2 regions of the Microbacterium sp. NPDC056044 genome follow, and region 1 is predicted to be linked to the other one. Evidence: riboswitches for the same ligand, from Rfam matches in the RefSeq annotation. Region 1 holds a riboswitch; the other holds the start of a gene.

The links. A riboswitch is a leader RNA that binds a small molecule or an ion and turns the genes downstream of it on or off. The one in region 1 is predicted to bind thiamine pyrophosphate.
Region 2: another riboswitch for thiamine pyrophosphate. It lies ahead of ACFC1I_RS19420 (ECF transporter S component); the one in region 1 lies ahead of thiM (hydroxyethylthiazole kinase).

The regions. Positions count from the first base shown of each region.
Region 1 is NZ_JBHJWZ010000003.1:142,939-150,154, forward strand. Features, by position in the region: gene ACFC1I_RS09410 (aspartate kinase) at 1-272, opposite strand, end outside; gene ACFC1I_RS09415 (hypothetical protein) at 427-915, shown strand; gene ACFC1I_RS09420 (DMT family transporter) at 919-1,854, opposite strand; gene recR (recombination mediator RecR) at 2,057-2,650, opposite strand; gene ACFC1I_RS09430 (DNA polymerase III subunit gamma and tau) at 2,654-4,990, opposite strand; TPP riboswitch at 5,101-5,195, shown strand; gene thiM (hydroxyethylthiazole kinase) at 5,186-6,004, shown strand; gene thiE (thiamine phosphate synthase) at 6,001-6,672, shown strand; gene thiD (bifunctional hydroxymethylpyrimidine kinase/phosphomethylpyrimidine kinase) at 6,672-7,216, shown strand, end outside.
Region 2 is NZ_JBHJWZ010000007.1:60,108-67,323, forward strand. Features, by position in the region: gene ACFC1I_RS19395 (fumarylacetoacetate hydrolase family protein) at 1-419, opposite strand, end outside; gene ACFC1I_RS19400 (L-fuconate dehydratase) at 556-1,851, shown strand; gene ACFC1I_RS19405 (aldo/keto reductase) at 1,838-2,800, shown strand; gene ACFC1I_RS19410 (RbsD/FucU family protein) at 2,814-3,227, shown strand; gene ACFC1I_RS19415 (D-alanyl-D-alanine carboxypeptidase) at 3,233-4,882, opposite strand; TPP riboswitch at 4,920-5,031, shown strand; gene ACFC1I_RS19420 (ECF transporter S component) at 5,022-5,666, shown strand; gene ACFC1I_RS19425 (ABC transporter ATP-binding protein) at 5,668-7,143, shown strand; gene ACFC1I_RS19430 (energy-coupling factor transporter transmembrane component T family protein) at 7,140-7,216, shown strand, end outside.

The sequences.
Region 1 (7,216 bases):
TCGAAGCCCATCGAGTGGATCGCCATCGCGAGCAGCGCCATCGAGATGCGCTCACCGCTCGACAGCAGCATGTCGAGCTCGCGCGGCGCGGGGATGGGCGCGACCTGGCCGGCGAGGTCGAGCAGCTCGTCGGTGGTGTCGCCCATCGCGCTGACGGCCACGACCACGTCATGGCCGGCGCGGCGCGTGTCGACGATGCGCTTCGCGACGCGCTTGATGCTCTCGGCATCAGCGACCGACGATCCGCCGTACTTCTGGACGATCAGCGCCACATCGAACTCCACGCGTTTTGTCTGAGGGTGGGCGAGAACGGATGCCGCGTCCCGCGGTCTCCTGTCACCCAAGGGTCCATCTTACGGACGCGCTCATGCGCGACCGGCCATGTGTCGGGTGACTCGGGCGGCGGGGCGCCACTAGCATCCGAGCATGGAGCAGATCGAGGCGTGGTCGGAGTTCAACGTCGCGATGGTCGGGGCGACGGCAGCCCTGGCGGGCCTCGTCATCGTCGCCGCCAGTGTCAACATCGGCGACATCATCAAGGAGGCCTCGCTCACGTCCCGCCTCGCGGCCGGCATCTCAGGGCTCGTGCTGGCGCTCATCGGCTCGGCGATCGGACTCATCCCCAGCGTCGGCGCTGTGCCCTACGGCGTCGCGATGATCCTCATCGCCCTCGGCGCCGCGGTGTTCCAGGTGCAGGCCACGCGCCGGATCTTCGAGAACCGGCACCCCGCCAACCGGATGCGCTGGCTCAAATCGGCGGTGGGCTTCGTCGCGCCGCTCGCCTACCTGGTCGGCGGCGCGCTGCTGACGGCAGGCCAGCCCGGGGGCCTCGCATGGTTCGCCGTCGGCTCGATCGTGGCGATCGTCGCCGCCCTGCTGGTGTCGTGGATCGTGCTGGTGGAGGTGCTGCGCTGACGCTCACCCGTTCGAGATCGGCGGCAGCTCGACCTCGGGCTCGCGCCTGCGGGCACGGAGGGCGCCTCCTGTGGCGGCGAGCCAGCAGCCGAGGATCACCAGCGGGAAGCCGATCAAGAGACCCGGGGTCAGCGGCTCGCCCAGGATGATCGTGCCCAGCACGATCGCGACCACCGGATTGACGTAGGTGAACAACGGCGCGCGGACCGGGCCGACGCGGGCGATGAGCGCGAAGAACGCGATGAACGCCACGGCCGTGCAGAGCACCGCGAGCGCGACCAGCGACACGGTGCTCTCGACCGTCGGCACCTGGTGCTGCGTCAGGAACGCGATCGGCGTGTAGAAGATGCCGACGGCGAAGAGGGCGAGCGTGATGGAGCCGAGGGACGGCACGTCGCGCAGCTTGGTCGCGATGACGAACGGCGCGATCGCGTAGAGGAGCGCGACGAGCAGCACCTCGCCGACAGCCAGCAGCCCGCCGCCGCCCTCGACGGCGAGCCCGGGCCCCGCGACGATCACGAACACACCGGCGAAGCCGATGAAGAGCCCGATCGCCCGAGCCGGGCTGAGCACCGAGCGGTCGCCGCCGCCGAACGCGATGAGCGCGGCGAACAGCGGGACGGTCGCGACGAGGAGCCCGGTGAGACCGGAGGGCAGCGTCTGCTCGGCGTGGCCGAGCAGCAGGAACGGCCCCGCCATCTCGATGGCGCCGAACAGGAGTACCCAGCCGATCTTCGCGAACGCGGGCCGCAGCGCCTTCTGGTGGAGCGCGAACGGGAGCAGCAGGAGCGCGCCGAGAAGTGTGCGCCCGGCGACCACCGCGGCCGGCGAGTACGACTCGACGGCGATGCTGATGAAGAGGTACGGGACGCCCCAGAGGAGCGCCATCGCGGCGAACAGCAGCCACGCACGGGTGTCGAATCTCTGCGAGGAGTTCATGCGCGTCGTCTCCGTCTGAGGTGGGGCAAGAGGCCGCCGCGAGCTGGGGCGGCGACGTCGTCGCCCCAGGTTCTGCGCTCACCGCACGATGCGCGAGTCGGCCGACCGCCAATCTACGGCGGACTTCCGACAACCGCGACAGCGCGGGAGCGTCAGTCGGGCTCGACGGTGGGGCCGCGCGACGCGCGGGCCTCCGAGCTGGTCAGACGGAGCGGCGGCCCTCGAAGGCGCGGCCGAGCGTGACCTCGTCGGCGTACTCGAGGTCGCCGCCGACCGGGAGGCCGGACGCGAGGCGCGTGACCGTGATCTCGAGGGTGTGCAGCAGCCGGCTCAGATAGGTCGCGGTCGCTTCGCCCTCGAGGTTGGGGTTCGTGGCGAGGATGACCTCCTGCACGGTGCCGTCGGCGAGCCGCTGCATGAGCTGCGTGATGCGCAGGTCGTCGGGGCCGATGCCCGCGATCGGGCTGATGGCGCCGCCGAGCACGTGGTACAGCCCGCGGAACTCGCGGGTGCGCTCGATGGCCGCGACGTCCTTCGCGTCCTCCACGACGCAGATGAGCGTCTGGTTGCGGCGCGGGTCGCGGCAGATGGAGCAGCGATCCTGCTCGGAGACGTTGCCGCACACCTCGCAGAAGCGCACCCGCTCGCGCACCTCGCTGAGGAGCTCGGCGAGATGCGACACGTCGAAGTTCGGCGTCTGCAGGATGTGGAACGCGATGCGCTGGGCCGACTTGGGCCCGATCCCGGGAAGGCGGCCGAACTCGTCGATGAGGTCTTGGACGATGCCGTCGTACATGGGTTAGCTGAACCTCGTCGGGGGCTCGTACGGCTCTTCGCGCACGAACGTGGCGCCGAGCACCTGGCGCACGACCGCCTCGCCGTAGCGCTGCACGCCGCCGTTGCGCGTCGTGACCACGGGGGTCAGCGGCGGCGCGACCGTGGGCGGCACGGGGAGGTCGGCCGCAGCATCCGTGTCGTCCGTGTCGTCGTCATCGTCGTCGCGCTCTGCCGGCGGGGCGACCTCGGTGCGCGGAAGCACCTGCCCCTCGCGGGGCGGGGCCAGCGTCGCGACCCGCGCGGTCGCGGCTTCGGCCTCTTCGGGTTCGTCGTCGACCGCGAACTGTGCGGGCGTCTCGACGGGGAATGCGGCCGGGCCTGGGTCGGGCGGTGGCGCATCGTCGTCGGACGGGATGGGCGCGACGGCCCAGTCGGTCACGGGGGCTGCGGCGGCGGGCGCCGGTGCCGCGGCCCGAGAGGGCGCAGGTGCAGAAGCTCGGGGAGCCGACGACCCGCGCGGTGTCTCTGGTGCGGAGGAACGCGGTGTCTCGGGCGCAGAGGCGCGCGGAGCGGAGGGCGTCGCAGCAGGCGAGGGCACGGCGCCGGGGCTCGTCGGTGCCGCGTTCGCCGGGACGTCGACCGTCGGTCGCGGCGCCTGAGGGACCGACTCCTGTCGCGGGGCGTCGCGCGGGGGACCTGCCGGCGCAGAACCGCCCGGGCCGCCGGCGCCACCCGCTCCCCCGCCACCGGCAGGGTCGTGACGGGCGATGTACTTCACGCGGATGCCGAGCACGGCCAGGATCGCCTGACGCAGGTCTTCGCTCGGGCCCTTGCCGGCGGCGAGCTGCTTGAACTTCGCGACATCGCTCTGGCTGGCGAAGGCGAGGGTGAGCACGTCGTCGTCGAGGGCGACCGTGCGGGCGCCGGAGGCGAGCATCCAGGACGAGCGGCTCACGTTCTCGAGCTGAGCGAGCACCTGGGGCCACGACTGCTGCAGGCGGTCGAGGGTGACGGGGCCGGTGGGAACCGGAGGCGCCGCCACCGGCGCAGGCTCGACGGGCGGCACGGCGGCAGCGGCCTGCGCAGCAGGAGCCGGTGCCGCCGCGGGCGCTGCCGTCCCAGCCGGGGCCGATACGGCCACCGAAGTCGGCGGCGCTGCAGGCGCCAGCGCAACCGGCGCGACCGCTGCCGGCGCACCGGCGGTCGGCGGCGCGGCGGTCGGCGCAGCACCGACCGGCGCGATCGCGGGCGCGGCCGCGGCACCGCGCGCCAGCACGCGGGCGACCATCAGCTCGAGCTGCAGGCGCGGCGACGTGGCGCCGGTCATGTCGTCGAGGGTCGCGATGACGAGGTCGGCGATGCCCGACAGGCGAGCCGTGCCGAACGCGTCGGCCTGACGCTGCATGCGGGCGAGGTCTTCGGCGGAGACGCCGCGGAGCACGGCCGCCGCTCCCTGACCCGTCGCCGACACGACGATGAGATCGCGGAGGCGCTCGAGCAGGTCGTCGACGAAGCGGCGCGGGTCCTGCCCGGTCTGCACCACGCGGTCGACGGCGGCGAACGCCGCCGACGCGTCGGACGCGCCGAAGGCGTCGATCACCTCGTCGAGGAGCTCGGCGTGCGTGTAGCCGAGCAGTGCGACGGCGCGGGCGTAGGTGACCTTCGCGTCCTCCGATCCGGCGATGAGCTGGTCGAGCAGCGACAGGGTGTCTCGCGGCGATCCGCCGCCGGCGCGCACGACGAGCGGCAGGACGCCCCGCTCGACGTCGACGCCCTCCTGCGTGCACAGCTGCTCGACGTACTCGAGCATCGCCGCCGGGGGCACGAGCCGGAACGGGTAGTGGTGCGTGCGCGAGCGGATGGTGCCGATGACCTTCTCGGGCTCGGTCGTCGCGAAGATGAACTTGACGTGCTCGGGCGGCTCTTCGACGAGCTTGAGCAGGGCGTTGAAGCCCTGCGGGGTGACCATGTGCGCCTCGTCGAGGATGAAGATCTTGAAGCGGTCGCGCGCCGGCGCGAACACCGCCCGCTCGCGCAGATCACGCGCGTCGTCGACGCCGTTGTGGCTGGCCGCGTCGATCTCGACGACATCGAGCGAACCGCCGCCGCCGCGACCGAGTTCGACGCAGCTGTCGCATGTGCCGCACGGCGTGTCGGTCGGGCCCTGCGCGCAGTTGAGGCACCGCGCGAGAATGCGGGCCGACGTGGTCTTTCCGCACCCGCGGGGGCCGGAGAACAGGTACGCGTGACCGACACGGTCGCCGCGCAGCGCGGTCATGAGCGGCTCGGTGACCTGCGACTGCCCGATCATCTCGCCGAACGACTCGGGCCGGTAGCGGCGATACAGGGCGGTGGTCACTCCCCCAGCCTACGGCGTGGCGCCGACATCGCGGCCTCGGGGTTCGGCGTCCCCGCCGGGCGTCGGCGACACACGGCGACGGCACGTCGGGATCGCCTGCTAGATTCCTCGGCAGTGACACGGGGTGCCCGCACGGCGGGCTGAGAACACACCCGTCGAACCTGATCTCGATCATGCGAGCGAAGGGATGTCGCGATGAACGCGCGCACCGAAGCACACCTGTCCGCCCTCTCCCCCGCCGCCGCGCTGACGGCGCTGCGCGAGGCCTCACCCCTGGTGCAGTGCATCACGAACGCCGTGGTGACGAACTACACCGCGAACGCCCTCCTGGCGGTCGGCGCCGCCCCCGCGATGTGCGACATCCCGGGCGAGGCCGGCCTCTTCGCCGGCGTCGCCGACGGCGTGCTCGTGAACCTCGGCACGCCCGCCGCCGAGCAGCGCGACGCCGCCCGCGAGGCGGTGCGCGCCGGCACCCCGTGGGTGCTCGACCCCGTCGCGGTCGGTGTGCTGCCCGTGCGCACGGCCCTCGCGGCCGAGCTGCTCGAGCACCGCCCCGCCATCGTCCGCGGCAACGCCTCCGAGATCCTGGCCGTCGCCGGGGAGGGCGGCGGCGGTCGCGGAGTCGACGCGACGGACGGAACGGATGCCGCGGCCGACGCCGCACGGTCGCTCGCGCTCCGCACGGGCGGCGTGGTGGCCGCGTCGGGTCCGGTCGATCTCATCACCGACGGCGAGCGGGTGGTGCGCGTCCATGGCGGGGACGCGCTCCTCACCCGCGTCACCGGCGGCGGCTGCTCGCTGGGCGCGGTGATGGCCGCGCTGGTCGGCGTGTGTGCTCCGTTCGAAGCGGCGGTGGCAGCATCCGTCCTCTATGCCGTCGCGTCGGAGCGGGCCGCGGCGCGCGCCGACGGACCGGGCTCGTTCGCGGTCGCCTTCCTCGATGCGCTCGACGCCGTCGCCGACGACCCCGCCGAGCTCGACGCTCGCGTCGACGCCGCCCTGGCACGGCGATGAGCCGGTGCGGAGCGCGCCTCGCGCTGCATCTCGTCACCGACGACCGGCTGCCGTTCGACCGGCTGCTCGCGGTGGTCGACGCCGCCGCCGGCGCGGGAGTCGACGTCGTGCAGCTGCGGGCGAAGTCGGTCACGGCCCGCGAGCTGATCCGTCAGGCGACGGCGCTGTCGGACGTCATCGACCGCCGGTGCCTGCTCCTCATCAACGACCGCGTCGACGTCGCCGTGGCGGCACGGGATGCCGGCGCCCGCGTGGACGGCGTGCATCTCGGCCAGAGCGACCTGCCGCCCGAGACCGCGCGCCGCCTCCTCGGGGCGCACGCCGTGATCGGATGGACCGCGAACTCCGCGGAGCACCGGACCGCGGCCGGGCTCGCCCGGAACGGCACGATCGACTACCTCGGGGTCGGGGTGATCCGGCCGACGTCGACCAAGCCCGACCACCCGCCGGCGCTCGGCATCGACGGTTTCGCCGCGTTCGTCGCGGGGACGGACCTTCCGTGCGTGGCGATCGGCGGAGTGGTCGAGTCGGATGTCGCGGCCCTGCGCGACGCCGGCGCGGCCGGTGTCGCCGTCGTCTCGGCGATCTGCGGAGCGGCCGATCCGGCCGCCGTGGCGCGTGCACTGCGGGCGGCGGCCGATGCGCCGCCGCTCGCGGGGGTGGCGTGATGACCGACACCGCGCTGACCGCGCCCGCACCGCGTGCGGTGCGGGCGGTGCGGGCGCGAACGATCCCGCGCGTGCTGAGCATCGCCGGCACCGACCCGACCGGGGGCGCCGGGGTGCAGGCCGACCTCAAGTCGATCGGCGCCCTCGGCGGCTACGGCATGGCGGTGGTCACCGCGCTCGTGGCGCAGAACACCCGGGGCGTGCGCGAGGTGCACGTGCCGCCGACGGCGATCCTGGCCGCACAGCTCGATGCCGTGTCGGACGACGTCGACATCGACGCCGTGAAGATCGGCATGCTGCAGTCCGCCGAGATCATCGAGACGGTGCGCGCGTGGCTCGGCCGGGTGCGCCCGCCGATCGTCGTGCTCGACCCGGTGATGGTCGCGACCAGCGGCGACCGGCTGCTCGACCCCGCGGCGGAGGAAGCGCTGCGCAGACTCGTGGCCGAGACCGACCTCGTGACGCCGAACCTCGCCGAGCTCGCGGTGCTCGCCGGGCGGGCGCGCGCGACCACGTGGGCGCAGGCGCTCGACGACGCCCAGGC
Region 2 (7,216 bases), on a different contig from region 1:
AGGTACGCGGCGCGGCGGCCGATCACGACGCCGAGCTCGACCTCCCAGTCGGTCTTCTCGCTGCCGCGGGGGATCGTCACGGAATCGTTCGGGCCCACGACCGTGTTCGGAGTCTTGAGGAAGAGGATCGGCACGGTCGGCGGCTCGGCGCCGGACTCCCGCGCGTGCGCGGCGTAGTTCTGGCCGATGCAGATGACGGCGCTCGGCCGGGCGATCGGGGCGCCGATGCGCAGTCCGTCGGCCCCCGCGAGTTCCGGAAGCAGACCCTCCGCGATCGCGGCCGACGTGCGACCGACCGGGTCGTCGGCGAGGAATCGCCCGTCGACATCGGATGTGAGCGGGCGCAGATCGAGGTGTCGATCGCCGTCGATGACGACGGGGATCTCGCTGCCGGACTCGCCGAGGCGCGCGAACTTCATGACTCTCCTGGATTTCTCGATGCGGGGCGGCGTCGGTGCCGTCGCGGCCCGCGGGCGTGATTGACAGTATAGACATCGGATGTTTACACTGCGAGCGGTTCGATTCCCCGAGCCGTGAACCGCTGGAGAACGCCCCGTGAGCCGCATCGTCGCCTTCGAGACGACAGACATCCGCTTCCCCACGTCGCTGAGCCTCGACGGCTCCGACGCGATGAACCCCGACCCCGACTACTCCGCCGCCTATCTCCGTATCGTGACGGATGCTGCGGACCATGTCTCCGGACACGCCTTCGTGTTCACGATCGGGCGCGGCAACGACGTGCAGGTCGCGGCTCTGGACGCCCTGGCCGCACACTTCGTCGGCCGCGAGCTCGAGCCGCTCCTGGACGACATGGGCGCGACCAACCGCGAGCTGATCGGCGACTCTCAGCTGCGGTGGCTCGGTCCCGAGAAGGGTGTCATGCACATGGCGATCGGCGCGGTCGTCAACGCGCTGTGGGACCTCAAGGCGAAGCGTGCCGGGCTCCCGCTGTGGCAGCTGCTGTCGCGCATGAGCCCCGAGGAGCTCGTCGCACTCGTCGACTTCCGCTACCTCACGAACGCCCTCACGCCCGAGGACGCGCTGCAGATCCTCCGAGACGCCGAGCCCGGCCGGGCCGACCGGGAGCGCGAGCTCCTCGCGACCGGCTACCCGGCGTACACGACGAGCCCCGGCTGGCTCGGCTACTCCGACGAGAAGCTCGCGCGCCTGTGCCGCGAGGCGATCGCTGACGGCTTCGGCCAGATCAAGCTCAAGGTCGGCGCCGACCTCGATGACGACATCCGCCGTCTGCGCGTCGCGCGCGAGGTGTGCGGCGACGGCTTCCCGATCGCGATCGACGCGAACCAGCGCTGGGAGGTGTCGGAGGCGATCGCGTGGGTGAACGCGCTCGCCGAGTTCGACCCCGCGTGGATCGAGGAGCCCACGAGCCCCGACGACGTGCTCGGCCACGCCGAGATCGCACGGGGCATCGCTCCGGTGCGGGTAGCCACCGGGGAGCACGCGCAGAACCGCGTCATCTTCAAGCAGCTGCTGCAGGCCGGGGCGATCTCGGTCATGCAGATCGACGCGGCCCGCGTCGGCGGCGTCAACGAGAACATCGCGAACCTGCTGCTCGCGGCGAAGTTCGGCGTGCCGGTGTGCCCGCACGCGGGCGGCGTCGGGCTCTGCGAGGCCGTGCAGCACCTCTCGATGTTCGACTTCGTGGCCGTCACCGGCACCCGCGAGGGCCGCATGATCGAGTACGTCGACCACCTGCACGAGCACTTCGTCGTGCCCACCGAGGTGCGAGGCGGCGTGTACAGGGCGCCGACGGCGCCCGGCACCGGCATGGAGATGAAGGCGGCCAGCCGCGCCGAGTACGAGTTCGGGACGACGGATGCCGCGGCCTGAACTCCCCGCGCTGACGCGGCTCGGGTACGGCGCGGCGAACGTCGGCAACCTCTTCCGCGAGCTCAGCGACGACCAGGCCTGGGTGATCCTCGACGCGGCGTGGGAGAGCGGCATCCGCTACTACGACACCGCTCCCCACTACGGGCTGGGGCTGTCGGAGCGGCGCCTGGGCGCGTTCCTTCGGACCAAGCCGCGCGACGAGTTCGTGATCTCGACGAAGGCCGGCCGGCTGCTGCGCCCTAACCCCGATGACGACGGGGGCCTCGACGTCGCCGCCGACTTCCACGTGCCGACGACGCTGCGCCGCGAGTGGGACTTCTCCGAGGCCGGCATCCGCGCGAGCCTCGAGGAATCACTCGAGCGGCTCGGACTCGACCGCGTCGACGTGCTCTACCTGCACGACCCTGAGCGGCACGACCTCGACCTCGCGCTGCGCGAGGCGTTCCCCGCACTCGAGCTTCTGCGCGCCGAGGGCGCGGTCGACGCGATCGGCATCGGCTCCATGGTGAGCGAGGCGCTCGCCGCTGCTGTCGAGAGCGCCGACCTCGACCTCATCATGATCGCGGGCCGCTACACGCTGCTCGAGCAGCCGGCCGCCGACGCCGTGCTCCCCGCCTGCCGGGCGAAGCAGACCGGGGTGGTGGCGGCATCCGTCTTCAATTCCGGGCTCCTGGCCAAGGACGAGCCGGAGCGCTCCGACCGGTACGAGTACGGACGGATGCCGGAGCCGCTGTGGGACCGGCTGCAGGCGATCCTCGCCGTGTGTCGCGCGCACGCCGTGCCGCTGCCCGCCGCGGCGGTGCAGTACGCGCTCCGCGACCCCTCGGTGCGCTCGGTGGTCGTGGGCGGCAGCCGCCCCGAGCAGCTGCGCCGCAACGCCGAGTTCATGGCGGTCGACATCCCGGCCGCGCTGTGGGACGATCTCGCCGCCGCAGGCCTCATCCGCTGACGAAGGGAACCTCATGCTCGAGGGCATCGACCCGCTGCTGACGGGGGAGCTGCTGCTCCACCTCGACCGGATGGGCCACTCCGACGCGGTGGTGATCGCCGACGCGCACTTCCCGGCGTGGGCGATCGGCGCGCGCGTCGTCGACCTGCCGGGCACGACGACGCCCGACGTGCTGGCGGCCGTGCGCAGCGTCGTGCCGCTCGACGACGCGCCCGCGCTCGATCTGATGGCGTCGGCCGACGGCGAGGTGCTCGACGTGCAGCGCGAGCTCGCCGCCGCGGCGGGCGTCGACGCTCCGCGATACCTCGACCGGTTCGAGTACTACGAGGTCGCGAAGGCGGCGTACGTGATCGTGCGCACCGGCGAGACACGGAAGTACGGCAACGCGCTGCTGCGCAAGGGCGTCGTCGGGCACCCGTCCGCCTGAGCGGCTCAGCCGTTGAGGCCGAAGAGGTCCAGCGGGTGCGTGAGGCGCCACCACGGCGAGGGGTCGGTGATCTCGGACGCGAGCGTCAGGTCGACGGTGGTGGAATCGAGCGGCCCGGTCACGCTGAGCGAGCCGACGACATCGCCAGCGTCACGGCTCTCGCCGAGCGTGTAAGTGGTCGCGACCGTACCGCTGCCGCCGTTCCACAGGATCACCGACGCGTCGCCCGACGTGACGATGTCGACCTTGTCGCCCCACAGCGTCTCGACCTGGCCGGCCACGGTGCTCGCCGCCACCGAGGGCTTCGGCTGCAGCTCCGCCTCCATCTGCGCGTACAGCGCGCGCGAGGCGGCGAGGCGGGCCTCGTCGTCCGGCTGGCCGAGCACCGACGCGTAGAGGCGCACGGTCGTGTCGCCGATCGTGACGTCCTTGGCCGACAGCAGGTTCCAGGCGTCGAGGGTGCCGGTCTTGATGCCGACGACGCCGGGGTCTGCGAGCAGGCCGTTCGTGTTCTCGACGTGGCCGGCGCCGGGGAGGTCGACGGAGTGCTTCGCGACGATCTCGGCGATGACCGGGTTCGCCATCGCCTTCTGCGCGAGCGTCACGAGGGCCTCGGGGCTCGCCGCGTTCCGGGGATCCATGCCGGTGGGCTCGCGGACCGTGACCCCGGGAACGCCGTGCGCCGTCAGCCAGGACTCGGCGGCGGAGGCGTAGACGGCATCGGTCGGCCAGATGCCCTGCGCCAGCCTGTCGGCGTAGTTGTTGGCCGAGCCGATGAGCATGCCCTCGAGCATCTGGTACTGGGTGAGCGAGCCGCCGACCGGGACGTCGAGCGCGGATTCGCCGCCCGCGCGGTACTGCCAGTACCGCGCGCGGTCGGCCGCCGTGAAGCGGTACTCCGGCCCCTGCTCGCCCACGGCGAGCGGCAGCTCTTCGAGCACGACGAGGGCGGTGACCACCTTCGTGATGCTCGCGATCGCATCGCGGTCGGCCGTGGAGGCGAGCGTTCCCGGGATGCCGGCGACGGCCTCGGCGGCGCTGCCCTCCGCGGGCCACACGGGGGCGGCGGCGGGCGCGGCGATCGGCTGGACCTCCATCGCGGTCACGGTCGGGGCGACGGCATGGAGCGGCCACAAGAGCGTCGTCCCTGCGTAGGCGCCGACGACCGCGGCGATCGCGAGCGTGGGCACGATGACGGCGGCGCGGAACGGAGAGCGTCGCGGGGCGTCGGCGAGCAGGTCGGTCTCGACCGCCACGTACGGGGTCGCGGCCGCGGTCAGGTCGGCGGGTGCCGCGCCGTGCTCGACGACGGCCTCGTCGACCCACGCGAGCGCGCTGTGCCCGCCCGCCAGGGTCGGGTCGGTCGGGCCCGCTGCAATGCCGGGGAGCTCGAACGCCGACGGGGCGACGGGTTCCGCGGGGTTCCAGGTCGCGACCGCGGGCACATCGGCGACCGGCACGGTCGCGATCGTCGGAGCAACAGTGGCCACGCCCACCGGAGCGGTGCTGGAAGGCGGGTACACGGCATCCGTTTCACCCGTGTTCATCGTGAGGATGCCGCCGTCAGGGGCGTCCTCCGAGCCCTGCGTCGGGACGGCACCGGTCTGCGCGCGTCGCGCGCGACGCGTGGGGGCCGGGGTGTCGTCCAAGGTCACCCACCCAAAATACCTGCTGAACCGGCGGTATACTCGTCGCCACAACCACGGGAGTCCGGTGAGCCGGGCTGAGAGGAAGCGATCCACGCTTCGACCGTCGAACCTGATCCGGATCATGCCGGCGCAGGGAGGAGTTCACATGCACGCGTCCACGTCCGCATCCGCCCCCGTTGCGGCCCCCGCGAAGACCCCGCGGAGCCTGCGCTGGCGGGTCGTCGACATCGTCGTCGCCGCCGTGCTCGGCGTCGCGATCGGCCTGGTCTTCTGGGCCTGGAACACCATCGGCGGCACCTGGTTCGTCGCCATGGACGGCCTGACCCCCGGCCTCGGCGGCGTCGCGGTCGGCATCTGGCTCATCGGCGGTGTCATCGGCGGTCTCGTCATCCGCAAGCCCGGTGCCGCCCTCCTCGTCGAGGTGATCGCCGCGCTGGTCTCGATGCTCATCGGCAACGTGTGGGGTGTCTCGACGGTGCTCTCGGGCATCGTGCAGGGCCTCGGCGCCGAACTGATCTTCGCGCTCTTCCTCTACCGCCGCTTCACGCTGCCCGTCGCGATGCTCGCGGGCGTCGGCGCCGCAGTGGGTGCGTGGGTGTTCGAGCTGTTCTACGGCAGCTCGCCCAACATCCTCAAGACCCTCGAGTTCAACGTCATCTACCTGGTGTCGCTGGCCGTCTCGGGCGCGCTGCTCGCGGGCGTGGTCGGCTGGTTCGCGGTGCGCGGGCTCGCCGCGACCGGTGCGCTCAACCGCTTCGCCGTCGGACGCGAAGCGCGCCGCGAGGTCTGACGTGACGGCGACCCGCCCCGCCCGCATCACGGCGGCGGGCTGGGGCTGGCGGTACGGCGGGCGGCGCGCCCCCGCCGTCCGCGACGTCTCGTTCACGATCGAGCCCGGCCAGCGCGTGCTGCTGCTCGGGGCATCGGGCGCGGGCAAGTCCACGCTCCTCGCCGGCATGGCCGGCCTCCTCGGCGGCGCCGACGAGGGAGACGAGACCGGCACGCTCCTCATCGACGGGGAGCGGCCCGAGGCCCATCGCGGTCGCGTCGGGCTCGTGCTGCAGGATCCCGACTCGGGGGTCGTGCTGTCGAAGGTCGGCGACGACGTCGCCTTCGGCTGCGAGAACCTCGGGGTGCCGGCATCGGAGATCCCCTCCCGGGTCGCCGAGGCGCTCGACGCCGTCGGGCTCGATGTGCCGCCGACCCGGCCGACCAAGGCGCTCTCCGGCGGGCAGAAGCAGCGCCTCGCTCTCGCCGGCGTGCTGGCGATGCGGCCCGGCGTGCTGCTGCTCGACGAGCCCACCGCGAACCTCGACCCCGAAGGCGTGCGCGAGGTGCGCGACGCCGTCGAGCGCGCCGTGCACGAGACCGGTGCGACGCTCGTCGTGATCGAGCACCGCACCGCGGTGTGGGCCGACCTCATGGACCGGGTCATCGTCGTCGGCGCCGACGGCGGGCTCCTCGCCGACGGGACGCCGGCCGAGGTGTTCGCGCGCCACGGTGCCGCGCTCGCCGCCGCGGGCGTGTGGGTGCCCGGGCGGCCCGTCGACCTGCCCGTGCTGCCGCACGCCCCGGCCGGAGCGCAGGCGGCGGTGGCGGCATCCACTCTCTCGATCTCACGTGACGGCCGCACGATCGTGCGCGCGGGACTCGACCTCGTGGTGCCGCGGGCCGCGGCCACGGCGATCACCGGGCCCAACGGCGCCGGCAAGTCCACGCTCGCGCTGACCCTCGCGGGGCTGCTGCCCGAGGCCGCCGGCCGCGTCGAAGCGGCACCTGAGCTCGCGGGGCGCTCGGGGCGACGCCCCTCGAAGTGGACGTCGCGCGAGCTGCTCACGCGCATCGGCACGGTGTTCCAGGAGCCAGAGCACCAGTTCCTCGCGTCGACCGTGCGCGACGAGCTCGCGATCGGGCCGCGCTCGCGCGGCGTCGACGCGGCCGCCGTCGATCAGATCGTCGGCGAGCTGCTGGAGCGGCTGCACCTCGCCCCGCTCGCCGCCGCGAACCCGTTCACGCTGTCGGGCGGGCAGAAGCGGCGGCTCTCGGTCGCGACGGTGCTCGCCGACGCGCCGCCGGTGATCGTCCTCGACGAGCCGACCTTCGGCCAGGACCGCCGCGGCTGGATCGAGCTCGTGCAGCTGCTGCAGTCCGAGATCGCCGCCGGCACGACAGTCGTCGCCGTCACCCACGACGAGGACGTGCTGCACCACCTCGGCGGCCACCGCATCGAACTGGGGTCGCCCGTGAGTGCGGGGGTGCGGTCGTGACCGCCGTCGACGCGCGCAGCGCCGCCCTCGAGGCCGAGCACCGCGCCTGGCTCGACGGTGTGAACCCCGTCAC